4 regions of the Nocardioides sp. JQ2195 genome follow, and region 2 is predicted to be linked to each of the others. Evidence: predicted binding sites of a transcription regulator. Region 2 holds the regulator's gene; each other region holds the start of a gene.
What was found. Region 2 encodes HrcA, which represses chaperone genes, less so after heat shock. Its sites were predicted from a motif close to TTGGCACTCGNNNNNNNCGAGTGCCAA; they were not measured.

Region 1: a site for HrcA is predicted at 2,654-2,680, ahead of ncot_RS16525 (FmdB family zinc ribbon protein). Genes of this name have one in related genera too.
Region 3: a site for HrcA is predicted at 1,191-1,217, ahead of groES (co-chaperone GroES). Genes of this name have one in related genera too.
Region 4: a site for HrcA is predicted at 2,838-2,864, ahead of groL (chaperonin GroEL). Genes of this name have one in related genera too.

What each region holds. Positions count from the first base shown of each region.
Region 1 is NZ_CP050902.1:3,479,351-3,484,128, reverse strand. Features, by position in the region: gene ncot_RS16545 (hypothetical protein) at 1-279, shown strand; gene ncot_RS16540 (DUF559 domain-containing protein) at 486-1,400, shown strand; gene ncot_RS16535 (MscL family protein) at 1,529-1,870, opposite strand; gene ncot_RS16530 (SAF domain-containing protein) at 1,940-2,593, opposite strand; gene ncot_RS16525 (FmdB family zinc ribbon protein) at 2,730-3,092, shown strand; gene ncot_RS16520 (penicillin acylase family protein) at 3,136-4,778, shown strand, end outside.
Region 2 is NZ_CP050902.1:2,684,157-2,688,934, reverse strand. Features, by position in the region: gene hemW (radical SAM family heme chaperone HemW) at 1-321, shown strand, start outside; gene ncot_RS12680 (DUF3097 domain-containing protein) at 500-1,354, opposite strand; gene ncot_RS12675 (MBL fold metallo-hydrolase) at 1,374-2,201, opposite strand; gene hrcA (heat-inducible transcriptional repressor HrcA) at 2,499-3,521, shown strand; gene dnaJ (molecular chaperone DnaJ) at 3,569-4,747, shown strand; gene ncot_RS12660 (16S rRNA (uracil(1498)-N(3))-methyltransferase) at 4,747-4,778, shown strand, end outside.
Region 3 is NZ_CP050902.1:795,958-800,735, forward strand. Features, by position in the region: gene ncot_RS03795 (class I SAM-dependent methyltransferase) at 1-1,153, opposite strand, end outside; gene groES (co-chaperone GroES) at 1,378-1,674, shown strand; gene groL (chaperonin GroEL) at 1,765-3,384, shown strand; gene ncot_RS03810 (hypothetical protein) at 3,542-4,778, opposite strand, start outside.
Region 4 is NZ_CP050902.1:690,182-694,959, forward strand. Features, by position in the region: gene narJ (nitrate reductase molybdenum cofactor assembly chaperone) at 1-288, shown strand, start outside; gene narI (respiratory nitrate reductase subunit gamma) at 290-1,036, shown strand; gene ncot_RS03230 (hemerythrin domain-containing protein) at 1,029-1,499, shown strand; gene ncot_RS03235 (cupin domain-containing protein) at 1,513-1,848, shown strand; gene ncot_RS03240 (hypothetical protein) at 1,860-2,717, shown strand; gene groL (chaperonin GroEL) at 3,026-4,663, shown strand.

The DNA of each region.
Region 1 (4,778 bases), 800 kb from region 2:
ATGACCCAGCCGTACGACCAGGACCCGCCGGGCTCGGACCCGGCCGGCTCGGACCCGGCCGGCTCGGACCCGGGCGGCTCGGACCCGGGCGGCTCGGACCCGGCCGACGAGCGGGAGACGTCGCCACCGAGGGAGACACCGTGGCAGCGACGCAAGCGACTGGCCGCGATCTTCGGTGACGTGCTCCCCGAGACCACCGGCGACGAGCGCTCGAGCGGCAACGACGAGGGCAAGCCTGACGACTGGTACCGCTCCCAGGTCCCGCCCCACCACGGTTGACGCCTCTGCCGTGCCTGGCTGTGGCCTGAGCGTGTCTCCCAGCTCGACCCCTGGGGTCCGTTCGACATGCAGTTGCGGTGGTTCCGCCGCGAGCTGAGCGTGGGCTCGGTCGGCGTACGGGCCAACTGCATGTCGGTCGGGACCGCGGACGGAGCGCCTGTGGACAGGCGTTCGCGTCGAACCGCGCCGGGAGCAAGACTGCCTCCATGGACGCGGCCTACGCCTTGGCTCAACTGGGTGGCTGCGCCACGACGGCCCGGCTGCGTCGTTTCTGTCGGCGCAGCGAGATCGAGCAAGCCCTGTCCGACGGCGCGATCGTCCGTTGCGGCAAGGGGAAGTATGCCGTGCCCGGCCTCGATGCCGCCTGGCGTGAGGCCCACCGTCTCAGCGCGGTGGTCAGCGGTCGCAGCGCTGCCCAGTTCTGGGAGCTGGACCTGTGCCTTGCGCCGGGGGAGGAGGTGACTCCGGAACTGACCGTGCCCCGCAACCGCAAGATCGCTCCGGAACGCCGGGAGGGCGTGTCGATCAAGTGGCGGAACCTACCGGCGGCCAGCGTGGTCGAGGTCGGCCGGGGATGGGGCAACCACTCAACAGGCCGAGTGACGACGCTGGTCCAGACCGTGCTCGACTGCTGTCGCGACCTGCCGGAGCGTGATGCGTTGTGCGTCGTGGATGCGGCGCTGCGCAAGGGCCAGAGTCGGACGGTCCTGCTCGCCGCCGCCCTGGAACTGCCGGCCATCGCCCGGAGCAGGGTGCGTCGTGTGATCGAGCAGGGCGACGGCCGATCCGCCAACGCCTTCGAGACCTGCCTGCGTCACATTGCTCGATCGGTGCCCGGGCTGGACGTCGTCGCGCAGGTGCAGATCGGAGAGCACCGGGTCGACCTCGCCGACGCGGCCCGGAAGATCGTGGTGGAGGCCGAGTCCTTTGCCTTCCACGGATCGAAGGAGATGTTCCGGGTGGATTGCCGGCGCTATACGTGGCTCACCACGACAGGGTGGATCGTCTGGCGCTTCGTCTGGGAGGACGTGATGCTCAAGCCGGACGAGGTGCGTGTGGCCATGGTCCGGGGACTGGCGATCCGTTCGACATGCAGCTGCGGTGGTTTCGCCTTGAGCTGAGCGTGGGCCGGGTCGGCATACGGGTCAGCTGCATGTCGGTCGGACCGCGGTGGCGCGCCGGCGTGGGGCTGGAAGAGCGAACGAGGCCCGCCCCCGAAGGGACGGACCTCGTCAGTGGAACAGGTGGATCAGGGACGTGCGGCGAGCTGGTCGCGGATCTGCGCGAGCAGGTCGAGCTCGGTCGGTCCGGCGATCTCGCTCGGGAAGAACCGCTCCTTGGCCTTGGTGTAGGGCACCACGACCAGGAAGTAGACGACGGCACCCATGATGATGAAGGCGATCACGGCGTTCAGGAAGGCGCCGAACGAGTTCAGCTCGTTGCTGAAGACGTCGTCGAGGCTGTCGGGCAGCAGGGCGGTCAGCCAGTTGGTGAAGGTGCTCACCACGTCGGCGAACGCCAGCGCCATGATCAGACCGGTGGCGATCTCCACCAGGTTCCCGCGAAGCAGGAAGTTCTTGAATCCATCCACTTTGGGTTCTCCTTCTCAGGATTGGGTGCCCCTCCAGGTGCTTGAGGGGGCATTGGACAGCAGCACACGCTAGCGTGAAATCGTGGCAGTGAGATAACGCGTCGCCGAGGCAGAAGCTACTTTTTCGGACAGCTCGGACGTGGTGCCGACCACGATCAGGCGCCCGGCGAGCGCATTCTGCTGCCCTGAGACGTCTCGGTGCGGCAGGGCGATGACAGGGATGTCGTCCCCCACCCGCTCGGTGGCGCCGGTGCGTTGATCGGTGGCCAGCAGGTCGATCCGGTCGCCCACCCGAAGCAGTGCGGCAGCGCCGTCGTCGGGGATCCGCACCGGGATCGCGACCAGGCCCGGGTACCCCTCGAGCAGGCTCGCGCCGACGAGTCGCGCGTCGGTGATCGGCTCTCCGCGCCGCAGCGGCCCGGTCGTCGTGCGTCCGACGGCGTACGCCGCGTCGCTGGTGTCGGTGGGGACCGTGCCCTCGGGGAAGCCGACCGTCTCCACGTCGCCGGCCGCGACGGTGCTGCCCGCGGGCAGGTCGCGCGCGGCGACGGTGACTGGCACCGTGGACGGCGGCGCCGGGGCGAGGGCCCGCAACCCGGCGAACACGGCTCCGACCACGCACAGGGCACACAGCAGGCGGCGTCTGCCGAGGACGGCGCGCCGCATCGTGTGATGAACGTCGGCGAGGCGTCGGCGCAGGTCGGTGGGAGTGTTCGCAGCCATGCCGGTGAGGCTAGGTCGATCCGGAGCGACGTGAATCGGTTCTCCACAGGTGCCGTATCATTGGCAGTCGGGATGACTGAGTGCCAGTCCTCCCGACCACGCATTCCTGATCACGTTCCTCGGAGGATTCCGGCCAGTGCCCACCTATCAGTACGCCTGCACCGAGTGCGAGCACGCCTTCGAGCAGGTCCAGAAGTTCAGCGACGACGCGCTCACCGTCTGCCCGAACTGCCACGGCCGGCTGCGCAAGGTGTTCAACGCCGTGGGTGTGGTGTTCAAGGGATCGGGCTTCTACCGCACCGACTCGCGCAGCGGCTCCTCCTCGACGATCACGTCCTCGAGCTCCGGCGGCAGCGAGTCGACCAGCGGCAGCGGCTCCAACGGCAGCCCCTCCAAGGACGGCGCGTCGAAGAACAGCTCCACGAGCAGCAGCTCCAGCAGCTCGAGCAGCAGCTCCACCTCCGGGTCGTCCACCTCCAGCGCGTCCTCCGCGTCGTGACCCCACCCCACGGGGAGAATGCCGGGGTGGATCGGGAGATCAGGTGACCCTGCAGGAGCGCTGGCTGGCGTTTCGGGCCTGGCCGTGGGGCGCTCGCTGGGCGGTCTGGGCATGTTCCTTCCTCGTGCTGGTGCTGCTGGCGGGCACGATCACCGGTGTGGTGCTGGTGCGCCACTCGTTCCCCCAGATGGACGGCGAGATCGAGGTGTCCGGCCTCGACGCCGACGTCGACGTGATCCGCGACGACAACGGCATCCCGCAGATCTACGCCGACTCCACGGCCGACCTGATGCAGGCCCAGGGCTTCGTGCACGCGCAGGACCGTTTCTACGAGATGGACATCCGGCGTCACATCACCTCCGGTCGCCTGTCCGAGCTGTTCGGCAGCACCACCCTGGAGACCGACAAGACGATCCGCACGATGGGCTGGCGTCGCGTCGCGGAGCGCGAGCTGGCGATGCTCACGCCCGAGACCCGCTCCGCGCTCGAGTCGTACGCCGACGGCGTCAACGCCTACCTCGACGGCCGGTCACCGTCGGAGATCTCGCTCGAGTACACCGTGCTCCGCGCGGGTGGGCTCGACTACCACCCCGAGCCGTGGACCCCGGTCGACTCGCTGGCCTGGCTGAAGGCGATGGCGTGGGACCTGCGCGGCAACATGGACGACGAGATCGCCCGTGTGCTGCTCTCGGTCAACCACACCCCCGACCAGGTGGATCAGCTCTACCCCGACTATCCCTTCGCCGACCACGACCCGATCGTGAACCAGGGCGCGCTGGTCGACGGTCGCTACGAACCCGACGCCACGCGTCCCGGCACCCGCAACCCGGCGCGACCGGCGTACACCGCCGACCAGGTGGACGCGCTCACCGCGGCGAAGCACACCATGGACGCGATCCCCGCCCTGCTCGGCGAGGGGGACGGCATCGGCAGCAACAGCTGGGTCGTCGACGGCGAGCACTCCGCCACCGGGTTCCCGCTGCTGGCCAACGACCCGCACCTCGGCACCAGCCTGCCGGGCATCTGGTACCAGGTCGGCTTGCACTGCCGCACTGTCTCCGACGCCTGCCCGTTCGAGACCTCCGGCTTCAGCTTCGCCGGCGTCCCCGGAGTCGTGATCGGCCACAACGCCGACATCGCCTGGGGCTTCACCAACCTCGGCCCCGACGTCACCGACCTGTTCCTCGAGAAGGTCGCCGGCGACTCCTGGACGTACGACGGCAAGCGGCGTCCGCTGCAGACGCGGACCGAGACCATCGAGGTCCGCGACGCGGACGACTTCGAGCTGACCGTGAGGGAGACCGATCACGGCCCGCTGCTCTCCGACGTCTCGAAGGAGCTGAGCACGGTCGGCGCCAACGCAGACGCACCGGACGGACCCGATCGTGGCAACGGCTACGCGGTGGCGTTGAAGTGGACCGCGCTGGAGCCCTCGAACACCGCCGACGCGATCCTCGAGCTCAACCGGGCGTCGAACTGGGACGAGTTCCGCTCCGCCGCGGCGGACTTCGCGGTGCCGGCGCAGAACCTGGTGTATGCCGATCGGGAGGGCCACATCGGCTACCAGGCGCCCGGTCGCATCCCGATCCGCAAGTCCGGCAACGACGGCTCGCTCCCCGTGGAGGGATGGCTGCCGGAGAACGACTGGAGTGGGAAGTACATCCCCTTCGACGCGCTGCCGAAGCT
Region 2 (4,778 bases):
CCCGCGGCGTACGCCGAGCGCATCGGTCGCGGAGTCAGTCCGGCGCATGCCCGGGAGACCCTGGACGAGGAGACCAGGCTCGTCGAGCGGGTGCTCCTGGAGATCCGGATCCGCGACGGGCTCGACATCGCGCTGCTCGACGACGCAGGTCGGGCGCAGCTGCCCGACCTGGTTGCTCGCGGACTCGTCGAGCCCGGTCCACTGGGAGACGCGCTGTCGGACGCTGCATCGCCGGACGACGCCCACCTTGCGGGTGCGCGCCTGGTGCTCACCCGCGACGGTCGTCTGCTCGCCGACGCCATCGTCCGCGACCTGGTCTGACCAGCTGCGTCTTCTTGATGCGCGAGCTGCGGGTTGCTGCGCGTCGGGACGACGGTCGTTGACCGTCCGGCACCTGCCCGTCGGCCCCGTGCCTCCAGAACCTGCGGTCCTGCGACAACAACTGCCCGTTCGCGCGACAACAACTGCACGTTCGCGCATCAAGAACTGCCCGTTCGCGCTAGGGGGCGGTGACGAAGTCGATGAGCTCCTCGACGCGACCGAGCAGCGCCGGGTCGAGGTCCTGGAAGCCGCGCACCCCACCGAGGATGTGCTGCCAGGCGCGGGCGATGTCGGTCTGGTTGCGGTGCGGCCACCCCAGCTGCTGACAGACGCCGTGCTTCCACTCGATGTTGCGGGGCACGTCGGGCCAGCGCTTGAAGCCGAGCCGTTCGGGCTTGACCGCAGCCCAGACGTCGATGAACGGGTGGCCGACGATCAGCACGTGCTTGCCGACCGGTGACTTGGCGATGGACTGCGCGATCCGGCTCTCCTTGGACCCGGGAACGAGGTGGTCGACGAGCACGCCGACGCGGCGGTCGGGGCCGGGCTTGAAGTCGCGCAGGTGGTCCGAGAGGTCGTCGACACCGCCGAGGAACTCGACCACCACGCCCTCGATGCGCAGGTCGTCGCCCCACACCTTCTCGACCAGCTCGGCGTCGTGGCGACCCTCGACGAAGATCCGGCTGGCCCGGGCCACCCGAGCCTTCGCGCCGTGCACGGCGACCGAGCCCGACGCGGTCCGGGTCGGCTTGGCGGGCGTCTTCAGCCTGGTCGGGCGGGTGAGGATGACGGGCTTGCCGTCGATCAGGAAGCCGGGCCCGAGGGGGAAGGTGCGGCGCTTGTTGCGCCGGTCCTCGAGGGTGACGGTGTCGATGTCACGGTCGACCGCAACGATCTCGCCGCACCAGTCGGTGGTCACCTCTTCGACGACCAGTCCGTTGTCGGCCTCGACGTCAATGGCACGGCCGTTGCGGGGCGCTCGCCAGTCGGTGTTGAGGACGTCGGAGCCGTAGCGGTCGGTGGGGGAAGTCACCGGGTCAACGCTAGTCGGATCAGATCAGCGGAAGCCGCTTCGACGCGCGGGGGAGTTGCTCGTAGCCACGGGCGACGGCGTGCTCCAGCAGCTCCTGTGGCCAAGGCCACTCGCCCTGCGCCAGCGCTTGAGACGCCGGGACGCCGCGTCCGGCAAGGTCGCGGATGGTCTCGGCGACGATGCCGATCTCGCCGCGCTGCTGGTGCACGAAGTCGAGATCGACCACGGCTCCGTGCCCGGGGACCACCACGGTCCGGTCCGTCATCAGGGAGATCGCCAGGTCGAGCGAGGTGGGCCACTCCATCGGCCAGCAGTCTTCGCCGTACGCCGGGGGAGCCGACTCCTCGACCAGGTCACCGGTGAGCAGCACATCGGCGTCAGGAACGCGGACGACGACGTCTCCCGCGGTGTGACCACGGCCGGGGTGCAACAGCTCGACCTGCCGGTCGCCCAGGTCCACCACGCGCGCCGACGAGAAGGTGTCGGTCGGGAGCACGACCGGCGAGGCATCGACCTCGGCCGCGCGCTCCCCGTCGTACGTCGGTCGGTCGTCGCGGAACGCGGCCAGGGCCGCGGCGGTCTCCTCGTGGGCCAGGACCGGCACGTCCTCGAAGACGGCGTTCCCGAGCACGTGGTCGAAGTGGGAATGGGTGTTGACCACCGCCACCACGGGTGCGGAGCTCACCTCCCTGACCCGGGCCAGGGTGTCGCGCACGGCGTCCAGGGAGGCGTGCGTGTCGACGACGACCAGGCCGGCCTCCCCACCGATCACCGTCACGTTGACGTCGAACCATGCGTGGCGGGCGACCCAGACCCGATCGGCCACCGCAGTCAGGGAGTCAGGCATCCGGCCAGACTAGTGGGAGTGGGAGCAGCGCGCGGACGCCCCTGCACGCTCGCCTGGTGCTGGAGGTCCGGAACCACGCCAGGGGCGCGGAGAGATCCGCGCGAGCTGGCGGCCCACGACCGGAACGTGATCAGGCCCGCGTCCAGCGTCTTCGGCTTCCGAGGTCCGGGCGAGTAGCATTGGCACTCGGTGTTTCGGAGTGCCAATCTTGACCCCGGGGTGCCGCCCACAGCCCCACTGCCAGACCCCGGGTGCACAGCGTCAGCACCCACCGAGCCAGGACGAGAGGTGAGCCACATGGTCGAGGCCCGTCGACTCGCCGTCCTGCGCGCCATCGTGGAGGACTACGTCTCCACCGAGGAACCGGTCGGGTCGCGCGCCCTGGTCGAGCGCCACAAGCTGGGTGTCTCGCCCGCCACGGTGCGCAACGACATGGCCGCGCTCGAGGAGGAGGGGTTCATCGCCCAGCCGCACACCAGCGCCGGCCGGGTGCCCACCGACAAGGGATACCGGCTCTTCGTCGACAAGCTGACCACGGTCAAGCCGATGAGTGGGCCGGAGCAGCGCGCGATCTCCTCCTTCCTCGAGGGCGCGGTCGACCTCGACGACGTCGTGCAGCGCAGCGTCCGGCTGCTCGCCCAGCTGACGCGCCAGGTGGCGGTCGTGCAGTACCCGACGCTCAGTCGCAGCACGGTGCGGCACGTCGAGATCGTGGCGCTGGCGCCCAACCGCCTGTTGCTGGTGCTCATCCTCAGCACCGGTCGCGTGGAGCAGCGCGTCGTCGAGCTCGCCGGCGAGCTGCCGGAGGAAGACCTCGCCCCGCTCCGGACCCTGGTCAACCGCGCCGTCATCGGCGAGGTGATCGCCACGGCCGCCACCGCCCTGGACGACGTGGTCGACCAGCTGCCGGAGGGCGGGCGACCTGTCGCCACCGCTGTCGTCGCTTCGCTCGTCGAGGCGATGTCCGACCACCGCTCCGACGAACGGGTGGCGGTCGGCGGAACCGCCAACCTGGCCCGGTTCGGCGACGGCTTCGACACCACGATCCGTCCCATCCTCGAGGCGCTCGAGGAGCACGTCGTCCTGCTCAAGCTGCTCGGCGAGGCAGGCACGGGTGACACGGTCACCGTGCGCATCGGCCACGAGGGCCCCTACCAGGAGCTGGCCACCACGAGTGTCGTCGCCACCGGCTACGGCCCGGAGGAGCAGGCACTGGCCTCGCTCGGCATCGTGGGGCCGACCCGCATGGACTACCCCGGCACGATGGCGACGGTGCGTGCCGTCGCCCGCTATGTCTCCCGCATCCTCGACGAGGCCTGAGACCCCCCACGAACACGAACCATCCTCCCAACGAACCAGAAGGACTCATGAGACAGGACCTGTACGAAATCCTCGGCGTCTCCCGCGACGCGGATGGCGACGCGATCAAGAAGGCGTACCGGAAGCTGGCCCGCCAGCTGCACCCCGACGTGAACCCGGATCCGGAGACCCAGGACAAGTTCAAGGAGGTCTCGCTGGCCTACGAGGTGCTCAGCGACCCGCAGAAGCGGGCTTCCTACGACCGTGGCGGCGACCCGTTCGGCGGAGGCATGGGCGGCGCCGGCGGCTTCGGCCAGGGTCAGGGGTTCTCCTTCACCGACATCATGGACGCGTTCTTCGGCGGCCAGGGTGGCGCCGGCCAGGCCGGCCGCGGGCCCAAGGCACGAGTACGCCGCGGCCAGGACGCCCTGATCCGCCTCGAGATCGAGCTCGCGGAGGCGGCCTTCGGTGTCACGCGCGAGATCAAGGTCGACACGGCGGTCGTCTGCGAGACCTGTCACGGGGGCGGTGCCGCCGAGGGCAGCGAGCCGATCACCTGCGAGACCTGTCGCGGGGCGGGCGAGGTCGCCCACGTCCAGCGGTCGTTCCTCGGTGAGATCCGCACCCTGCGCCCGTGTGCTGCCTGCCGCGGCTTCGGCTCGATCATCCCGGACCCCTGCCGTGACTGCGCCGGCGACGGTCGCGTCCGGTCGCGTCGCGGCCTGACCGTCAAGATCCCGGCCGGTGTCGACACCGGCACCCGGGTCCAGCTCAGCGGCCAGGGCGAGGTCGGCCCCGGAGGTGGCCCGGCCGGCGACCTGTTCGTCGAGATCCACGTGGCGCGCCACGAGACCTTCACCCGTCACGGCTCCGACCTGCGGTGCACGGTGACGGTGCCGATGACCGCGGCCGCGCTGGGCGTGACCCTGACCCTGCCGACGCTCGAGGCCGACGTCGCTGACGCCGACTCCGACGTGGACACGAGCTTCCCGCTCGAGGTGAAGCCGGGCACCCAGTCCGGGAGCGAGCAGGTCCTGCGGGCCAAGGGCGTCCCCGGCCTGCGCAACGTGGGACGCGGGGACCTGGTCGTCACCGTGGTGGTGGAGACCCCGACCAAGCTCGACGCCCGTCAGGAGGAGCTCCTGCGCGAGCTCGCCAACCTGCGAGGAGAGGAGGCCCCGACCGGCAACGTCGAGGCCGGCCACAAGGGCGTCTTCGGCCGACTGCGCGACGCGTTCAACCACTGATGACTCTCCCCGTGCACCTCGTGCCGACGCT
Region 3 (4,778 bases), 1.9 Mb from region 2:
CGCCAGCCACGCGGGTCATCACCAACGTGGCCTCCTGCTCCCCGTGGAGGGAGAGTCGCTTGCGCAGGACCTCGGGCACGATGTCGACCCCGCGCTTCTTGATCGTGAGCCTTCCGATGCCGCGTGCCCGCAGCGCTGCCTTGAGCGGCTTCTCGCGGTAGGGGAGCGTCTCGATGACCCGGTAGCCGCGGGCGAAGGGTGAGCGGAAGGACGCGTCGGAGGTGACGTAGGCGATGTGCTCGTCGAGCAGGCCGCCGTCGACGCCGCCGGCGACAGCGGTCACCAGTCCGGCACGGATGACGGCACCGTCCGGTTCGTAGAGGAACTCGCCCAGGGCCCGCACCGGCCGCTCACGACCGTCGTAGGGGTCGTCCTCCTCGGTGATGCTGGCCAACCCACCGTCGCCGATCACGGTGGCGCGGCGCCGGGCCGTGGCGAGGTACGACGACCAGAGGGCAGCCTCCTTCACCTCGCCGCCCTCGCTGACCCACTCGGCCTCGACGGAGGCGGGAACCAGCTCGTGGGGGATGCCGGGGGCGACCTTGACCACCGAGGCGCGCTCGAGGAGGGAGGTGACGAACGACCACGGGGGAGTCCACCCCTCCACGTCGAAGACCCGACCCCGGGCGCCGCGGCGCGCAGGATCGGCGAAGACCGCGCCGAAGCCCGAGAGGTCGAGCGTGGTGCCGTCGGCGACCTGCACGGCGCCGGCCAGGTCCAGCGCGGCCAGGTTGGCTCGGGCGACCTCGACCCGGACCGGGTCGAGGTCGACGCCGGCCACGGTGAGGCCGGCCCGGGCGAAGGCGATCAGGTCGCCGCCGATGCCGCAGCCGAGGTCGATCACGCTCGCCGGCTGGGCGGCGGCCAGCCGGGCCGCGCGATGGGCGGCGACCCGGGCGTGGGTGGCCTGCTCGAGGGCATCCGGGGTGAAGAACATCTGCATCGCGTCGGTGCCGAACTTGGCCACTGCCTTCACCCGCAGCCCGACCTGTGTGAGCGCCGCGGCGGCGCGGTCGGCGTCCTGCTCGACCTTGCGCACGGCGGCGGCGGAGCGGACCGGATCGCCGTCGTGGTCGGCGTACGCATTCCCGGCCGTCTCCAGAAGCCGTTGCCCGTCGTCGGTCAGCAGCCAGCGGAACGCGTCGAGATCCATGCCCGCAGTCTGTCAGCCGATTGTGGCGACCCCGTCTCTGGCACTCCATTGGCGAGAGTGCTAGCGTTTGTTCTGGCACTCTCACCATGAGGGTGCCAGCGCTTGCAACGAGCACGACCCCCGCGACGGCGTGCTCCACTGCAGGCTCGAACTTCTTGGCTGGCCCCGTTCCCGGAGTCCGTCACCAACTGATCATTCAAGTGGAGAAAGTGGAGGTCGACATCGTGTCGGTCAACATCAAGCCTCTCGAGGACCGCATCATCGTCAAGCAGCTCGAGGCGGAGCAGACCACGGCCTCGGGCCTGGTCATCCCCGACACCGCGAAGGAGAAGCCCCAGGAGGGCGAGGTCGTGGCAGTGGGCCCCGGCCGCTTCAACGAGGACGGCGACGAGCGCATCCCGCTGGACATCGCGGTCGGCGACAAGGTCATCTACAGCAAGTACGGCGGCACCGAGGTCAAGTACGGCGGCGAGGAGTTCCTGATCCTCTCCGCCCGCGACGTCCTCGCGATCGTTTCCTGATTTCCCGATAGTCCCTAACGGCTCGCAGGTCTGAAACGCGATTTCGGCTGCGACTCGTTAGGGACTATCTCCCTTTTGTGAGGAGAAGCCATGCCGAAGATTCTTGAGTTCGACGAGAACGCTCGTCGCGCGCTGGAGCGGGGCGTCGACGCCCTGGCCAACGCCGTCAAGGTGACGCTCGGCCCCAAGGGCCGCTACGTCGTCCTCGACAAGAAGTGGGGCGCCCCGACCATCACCAACGACGGTGTCACCGTCGCCCGTGAGGTGGAGCTGGACGACCCGTTCGAAAACCTTGGCGCGCAGCTGACCAAGGAAGTTGCCACCAAGACCAACGACGTCGCCGGTGACGGCACGACGACCGCCACGGTCCTCGCCCAGGCGATGGTCCACGAGGGCCTGCGTGCGGTGGCCGCCGGCGCCAACCCGATGGGCCTCAAGCGCGGCATGGACGCCGCCGCCGAGGCCGTCGGCCAGGCGCTGCGCGACGCCGCTCGCGAGGTCGAGTCGAAGGAGGACATGGCCTCCGTGGCCACCATCTCCTCGCGCGACTCGCACATCGGTGAGCTGCTCGCCGAGGCGTTCGACAAGGTCGGCAAGGACGGCGTCATCACCGTCGACGAGTCCAACACCATGGGCACCGAGCTCGAGTTCACCGAGGGGATGCAGTTCGACAAGGGCTACATCTCGCAGTACTTCGTGACCGATGCCGAGCGCATGGAAGCCGTCCTCGAGGACCCCTACATCCTCCTGCACCAGGGCAAGATCTCCGCGATCGCGGACATGCTGCCGCTGCTGGAGAAGGTCATCGCAGCCGGCAAGCCGCTCTTCATCCTCGCCGAGGACGTCGACGGTGAGGCGCTCTCGACCCTGGTCGTCAACAAGATCAAGGGCACCTTCAACGCCGTGGCCGTCAAGGCCCCCGCGTTCGGTGACCGCCGCAAGGCCATGATGGAGGACATCGCCGTCCTCACCGGTGGCCAGGTCGTCGCTCCCGAGATCGGCCTCAAGCTCGACCAGGTCGGACTCGAGGTGCTCGGTCAGGCTCGCCGCATCGTGGTGACCAAGGACAACACCACGATCGTCGACGGCGCCGGTGACTCGGCCGCGGTCGAGGGCCGGGTCAACCAGATCAAGGCCGAGATCGAGGCCTCCGACTCCGACTGGGACACCGAGAAGCTCCAGGAGCGTCTCGCGAAGCTGGCCGGTGGCGTGTGCGTGATCAAGGTCGGCGCCGCCACCGAGGTGGAGCTGAAGGAGAAGAAGCACCGTATCGAGGACGCCGTCTCCGCGACGCGAGCCGCGATCGAGGAGGGCATCGTCGCCGGTGGTGGGTCCGCGCTCATCCACGCGGTCTCCGTGCTCGAGGACAACCTCGGCCTGACCGGTGACGAGGCGGTGGGCGTGCGCGTCGTGCGCAAGGCCGCCGACGAGCCGCTGCGCTGGATCGCCGAGAACGGTGGCGACAACGGCTACGTCATCACCACCAAGGTCCGTGACCTCGGCGTGGGCAACGGCTACAACGCCGCCACCGGCGAGTACGGCGACCTGGTCGCCCAGGGCGTCCTCGACCCGGTGAAGGTGACCCGCTCCGCGCTGGTCAACGCCACCTCGATCGCCGCGATGCTGCTGACGACCGAGACCCTGGTCGTCGACAAGCCCGAGGACGAGGATGAGTCGGCGGCCGGTCACGGTCACGGCCACGGCCACTGATTGACCCACCTGCGCCGAGTCGGTGCGGGTGGAGCCTCACGACGCCGAGCCGGCGCGCGTTGACCTGAACCTGGGTCAACCCGTGCCGGCTCGGCTGCATTTGTCGGAGCCGGAGCCGGAGCCGGAGTCAGGGCCGGAGCCAGGGCCAGGGCCCGGCTCACCAGAGCCAGGGGTGGTCGCAGTCCGGGGTCGGGACGCCACGGTCGACGCCCTTGAGCAGCCAGATCGGGTGCTCCCCGCACCCCGTGCCATGGCGTTCGTAGCGATCAGCCAGGGCCGCCTCGAGAGCGGGCTGGCCGGTGCCGTTCCACGAGGTGAAGTCGACCTGGCCGACGAACCACGTGGGCGCCTCGTCGCTGCGCAGCAGGGCGACCAGGTCCTCGAGACCCGGGTCGTTGCCGCGCATCGGCAGGCTCCACAGGTGCTCGTAGGGCGAGGAGAGCCCCGACGCGAACACGATGTCGGCCCGCCCGCCGTAGACCGTGATCGTGTCGTCCGGCTCGGCCACGTCCTTGATCGCCCGCCCGGTGTAGATCTCGGTGGGCGGCTCGGCGCCGGTCAGGTTGTTGGCCACCCAGCCGACGGCGGAGACGAGGCAGGAGAACGCAGCCAGCCCGGCGATGACGCGCATGACCCGTCCGCGCACGCCGGGGGCTCCCGCGACCAGCGCGGCGCACAGCACGACCGTCGGCACCAGGCCCAGGAGGTAGGGCCGCCAGTAGCTGCCGCCCAGCACCACGCCAGCGCCGTCGACGGCCAGCACGGCGAGGGCTGCCACGGTCGCCGCCGGCTGGGTGCGCCACGCGTGCCGGATGTTGACCAGGAACCAACCGATGATGAGGGCCATCCCGGTGGCCACGAAGATGATCGCGAGCTGTCGGGCCCGGCCCAACGGGGCGCCCGCCTCGTCGCTGGCGATCACGTCGAGTGCGTGGGAACGGAACCCGTAGACGGTGTACCAGAGGGTCTCCAGGTGGACACCGGCCACGAGGCACCAGCCGATGGTGAGGCCGAGCGGGATCGCCGCGCCCAGCAGTGCCGCCCCGGCCAGCTTCCAGAACGCGCTCCAGCTGATCGTCCTGCGCAGGGCGGAGACCAGCAGGACGAAGCCACCGAAGGCCAGGCCCGTGGCCATGTTCTGCTTGAGACCGATCGCGAGCATGCCCAGGAGACCGGATCCGGCGGCGAACACCATCGCCCGGCGCGGCGTGAGGTCGAGGACCCGCAGGGCCTCGAGGGCGAGCCAGAAGCTGCCCACGACGATCGGGATGCCGAGGATCTCGCCCTTCGCGGCCACCGAGTCGATCATGGTGTTGGTGGTCACCGCGGCGGTCGCGACGGCGGTCCACCGTGCCGCCCGGTCGCCGGCGACGAGGTACGCCGTACGCGCGGCG
Region 4 (4,778 bases), 2.0 Mb from region 2:
GTCCTGCGACTCCACCTGCGCACCGCGGGTTCGCCCTGGGTGAGCCTGCTCGACGCCGTCGCCGAGACGCTGCCGACCCTGGCCGGCGACGAGGAGGAGGCGATCCGCCGGCTGGTGGCGGCGGGACCCCCGAAGGAGGAGGTCGGCCTGACGCCGTACGGCACGCCGTCGTTCGACGCGGCGCTGATGGAACGCACCTCCGGCGGTCCGGTCGACCTGCCGATGCCGACGGTGCCGATCGGGTCGCAAGGATCAGGGTCGACCGCTTCGACGTGGAGGAGTGCCTGAGATGGACGAGTTGCTCTGGGTGATCATTCCGTACGTGTGCCTGACGACCTTCGTGCTGGGGCACGTCTGGCGCTACAACTACGACAAGTTCGGGTGGACCACCCGATCCTCGCAGCTCTACGAGAAGCGCCTCCTGCGCTGGGGAAGTCCGTTGTTCCACTTCGGCATGATCGGGGTCTTCTTCGGCCACGTCATGGGGCTCGGCATCCCGCAGTCGTGGACCGATGCGGTCGGCATCAGCGACGAGGTCTACCACGCGTTCGCCGTCGGGGGTGGCGTGCTCGCCGGTGCCGCCACCCTGGCCGGGTTGGCGATCCTGGTCTACCGACGTCGCACGGTCGGCCCGGTCTTCTCCGCGACGACCGTGATGGACAAGGTGATGTACGCCGTCCTGGCGATCGTGATCCTGCTCGGCATCTGGAACACGATCGCCGGCGGGATCCTCAACCTCGGCGGCCACTACAACTACCGCGAAGGCGTCTCGGTCTGGTTCCGCGGCATCTTCCGCTTCGACCTGCACCCGGGCCTGATGGGCGAGGCACCCATCGGATTCCAGATCCACGGGATGGCGGCGATGCTGCTGTTCGCGCTGTGGCCGTTCACCCGCCTGGTGCACGTCTTCAGTGCTCCGCTGGGCTACCTCACCCGCCCCTACATCGTCTATCGCTCCCGCGACGCCCATGCCGGTGCCCGGGCGCCGCAGCGCGGGTGGGATCCCGCCGACCGGGGCGCGGACCGACATGTGTGAGCACTGCGGCTGCCGTGGGGTGCCTCCGATCGCGGAGCTGATGGACGAGCACTACGCGCTGCTCGACGACGCCCACGAAGTACGCCGCGCGCTCGGGGCGGGCGACCGGGCCGGTGCGAGCCGGCTGATGGAGCGCCTCGTGGCGCACCTCGACGTCCACGTCCGGCGCGAGGAACGAGGAATCTTCACCGCCATGCGAAGCCAGGGGGAGTTCGTCGAGGAGGTCCAGCAGCTCGAGGGCGAGCACCGCTCCCTCGACGCCGCCATCGGCGGCCTGGACCCGGAGGACCCGGGATTCGACGACGTGGTCTCCGAGCTGTTCCGCGAGCTGTCCGAGCACATCGACCGCGAGAACCTCGGCATCTTCCCGGTCTCCGTGGTCACGCTCGGTGCCTCGGGCTGGGAGCTGGTGCAGCAGGCTCGGGACGAGCTTCCGTCCTTCCTTCCGAGCCTCCACGACTGAGTAGGGTGGGTCCATGGAGAGCACATCACTGAAGCAGCTGGTCGACACCCAGATCGAGGCGGCCCGAGCGGCCTCTGCCGGCCGGTCCGCATCGACCGTCCACGGTGGGCGCGAGCACGACCTGCGCCAGACCGTGATCGCCCTGGTGGAGGGCCGCTCGCTCGGCGAGCACGAGTCCCCCGGAGAGGCGACTCTGCAGGTGTTGCGTGGCCAGGTGCGGCTGCACGCCGGCGGGTCGACGTGGGAGGGTGCCGAGGGTGACTACCTGCTGATCCCGCAGGAGCGCCACGACCTCGAGGCGGTCACCGATGCAGCCGTGCTGCTCACCGTGGCCACCCGTGCGAGTTGACCGCCACCCGGATGACCCGTGCGCTCCTGGTGACCTTCTCGTTGCTGCCGGACGGTGAGCACGGAGGCGAGGCCCTGGTCCCTGCCCTCGCCGAGCGGGGCGTCGAGTCCCGTTGGGTGAGCTGGGACGACCCCGAGGTCGACTGGGCCGCCGCCGACGTCATCGCCGTGCGGTCCACCTGGGACTACCACCGCCGCCACGACGACTTCATGGCGTGGGCCCGTCGCGTGGACCAGCTGACCACGCTGCTCAACGGCGCCGCGGTGTTCGAGTGGAACGCCGACAAGTCCTACCTGATCGAGCTCGGCGAGCGGGTGGCCGTCGTACCCACCGGCCTGCTCGACGACAGCAACTTGCGCGGCGGGCTCGAGGCCGCCCTCGACCGCCACAACCCGGCCGTCCTCAAGGGCCGGGTGAGCGCCGCGGGGGTGGGCGTCGTGGTGGTCGAGGCCGCCGACGACCAGCGCCTCTCCGGCCTGACCGTCGGCCCGTGGGTGGTGCAGCCCCTGGTCGAGTCGGTGCGCACCGAGGGGGAGGCGTCCGTCTTCGTGATCGGCGGAGAGGTGGTCTCCCAGGTGAACAAGCTGCCGGGAGACGGTGAGATCCGGGTCCACGAGGAGTACGGCGGTCGCAGCATGCCTGTCCCGATCGTGCCCGAGCACGCCGAGCTCGCCCTGGCGGCAGTCGCGGCCGCCGAGGCGATCACGGGCGCCGGTCTCGACTACGCCCGCGTCGACATGATGCGCCTGGCCGACGGCACGCTGGCCGTGAGCGAGCTCGAGCTGATCGAGCCCGGCCTCTATCTCGACCTGCTCCCCGGCAACGCCGATCCCTTCGCCGACCTCGTCGCGCGAACGGGCAACTCTTGATGCGCGAACGCGCAATTGTTGATGCGCGAACGGGCAATTGTTGATGCGCGAACGGGCATCCTCGACGGTTCGCCCTGCTCGGTCGGCTCTCCGGTCGGTCACCTTCCGGAACGACGTACATTTGCACTCGCCGGGGTCGAGTGCTAAACATGAGGCTGGCACTCTCGTCATGAGAGTGACAACAACGGGACCGGTGAGTTGAGGTCCGAAGCGTCGGCGGGAAGGGTCCGCCGGGTCAGCCGGATCGTCCGTCGCGGGCAGCTCTCCGACTCCGTTCCAACTCTTAGCACCAAGGAATCGCAGGAGTTATGCCGAAGCTGATTGCTTTCAACGAAGAGGCGCGCCGCGGTCTCGAGCGGGGCATGAACACCCTCGCCGACGCCGTCAAGGTGACGCTTGGCCCCAAGGGCCGCAACGTCGTCCTGGAGAAGAAGTGGGGCGCCCCCACGATCACCAACGACGGTGTCTCGATCGCCAAGGAGATCGAGCTCGAGGACCCCTACGAGAAGATCGGGGCCGAGCTCGTCAAGGAGGTCGCCAAGAAGACCGACGACGTCGCCGGTGACGGAACGACCACCGCCACGGTGCTCGCCCAGGCGATGGTCCGAGAGGGCCTGCGCAACGTGGCCGCGGGTGCGAACCCGATGGGTCTCAAGCGTGGCATCGAGACCGCTGTCGCCGCCGTGTCCGAGCAGCTGCTCGGCATGGCCAAGGACATCGAGACCAAGGAGCAGATCGCGTCTGCTGCCACCATCTCCGCCGGTGGCGACACCACCGTCGGTGACGCCATCGCCGAGGCGATGGACAAGGTCGGCAAGGAAGGCGTCATCACCGTCGAGGAGTCGAACACGTTCGGCATCGACCTCGAGCTGACCGAGGGCATGCGGTTCGACAAGGGCTACATCTCGGCCTACTTCGTCACCGACCCCGAGCGCATGGAGACGGTCCTCGAGGACGCCTACGTCCTCATTGCGAACTCCAAGATCTCCAACGTCAAGGACCTGCTCCCGCTGCTCGAGAAGGTCATGCAGTCCGGCAAGCCGCTGCTGATCCTGGCCGAGGACGTCGACGGCGAGGCCCTGTCCACGCTGGTCGTCAACAAGATCCGTGGCACCTTCAAGTCCGTGGCCGTCAAGGCTCCGGGCTTCGGTGACCGCCGCAAGGCCATGCTGCAGGACATCGCGATCCTCACGGGTGGCCAGGTCATCTCCGAGGAGGTCGGCCTCAAGCTCGAGTCGGCTGGCATCGAGCTCCTCGGCCAGGCCCGCAAGGTCGTCATCACCAAGGACGAGACCACCATCGTCGAGGGCTCGGGCGACCAGGCCCAGATCGAGGGCCGGGTCAACCAGATCCGTGCCGAGATCGAGAACTCCGACTCCGACTACGACCGCGAGAAGCTGCAGGAGCGCCTGGCCAAGCTGGCCGGCGGCGTTGCAGTCATCAAGGTCGGCGCGGCCACCGAGGTCGAGCTCAAGGAGCGCAAGCACCGCATCGAGGACGCCGTTCGCAACGCGAAGGCTGCCGTCGAGGAGGGCATCGTCGCCGGCGGTGGCGTGGCGCTGGTCCAGGCCGCCGACCTCGCGTTCGAGAAGATCGAGCTCGAGGGTGACGAGGCCACGGGTGCGAACATCGTGCGCGTCGCCACCGACGCCCCGCTGAAGCAGATCGCGATCAACGCCGGCCTCGAGGGTGGCGTCATCGCGGAGAAGGTCCGCAACCTCGAGTCGGGCCACGGCCTCAACGCGGCCACCGGCGAGTACGTCGACATGATCGCCGAAGGCATCATCGACCCCGCCAAGGTGACCCGCTCGGCCCTGCAGAACGCCGCGTCGATCGCCGCGCTGTTCCTCACCACCGAGGCCGTCGTCGCCGACAAGCCGGAGAAGGCCGCCCCGATGGGCGACCCGACCGGTGGCATGGGCGGCATGGGCGGCATGGACTTCTGATCGGTTCCCGATCGGAGTCCTCGCCACCACGCGAGACAGCTTCACCGAACGGCCCCCGGGATTCGTCCCGGGGGTCGTTCCCCATTTTCCGCGAACGGGCAATTCTTGCTGCGCC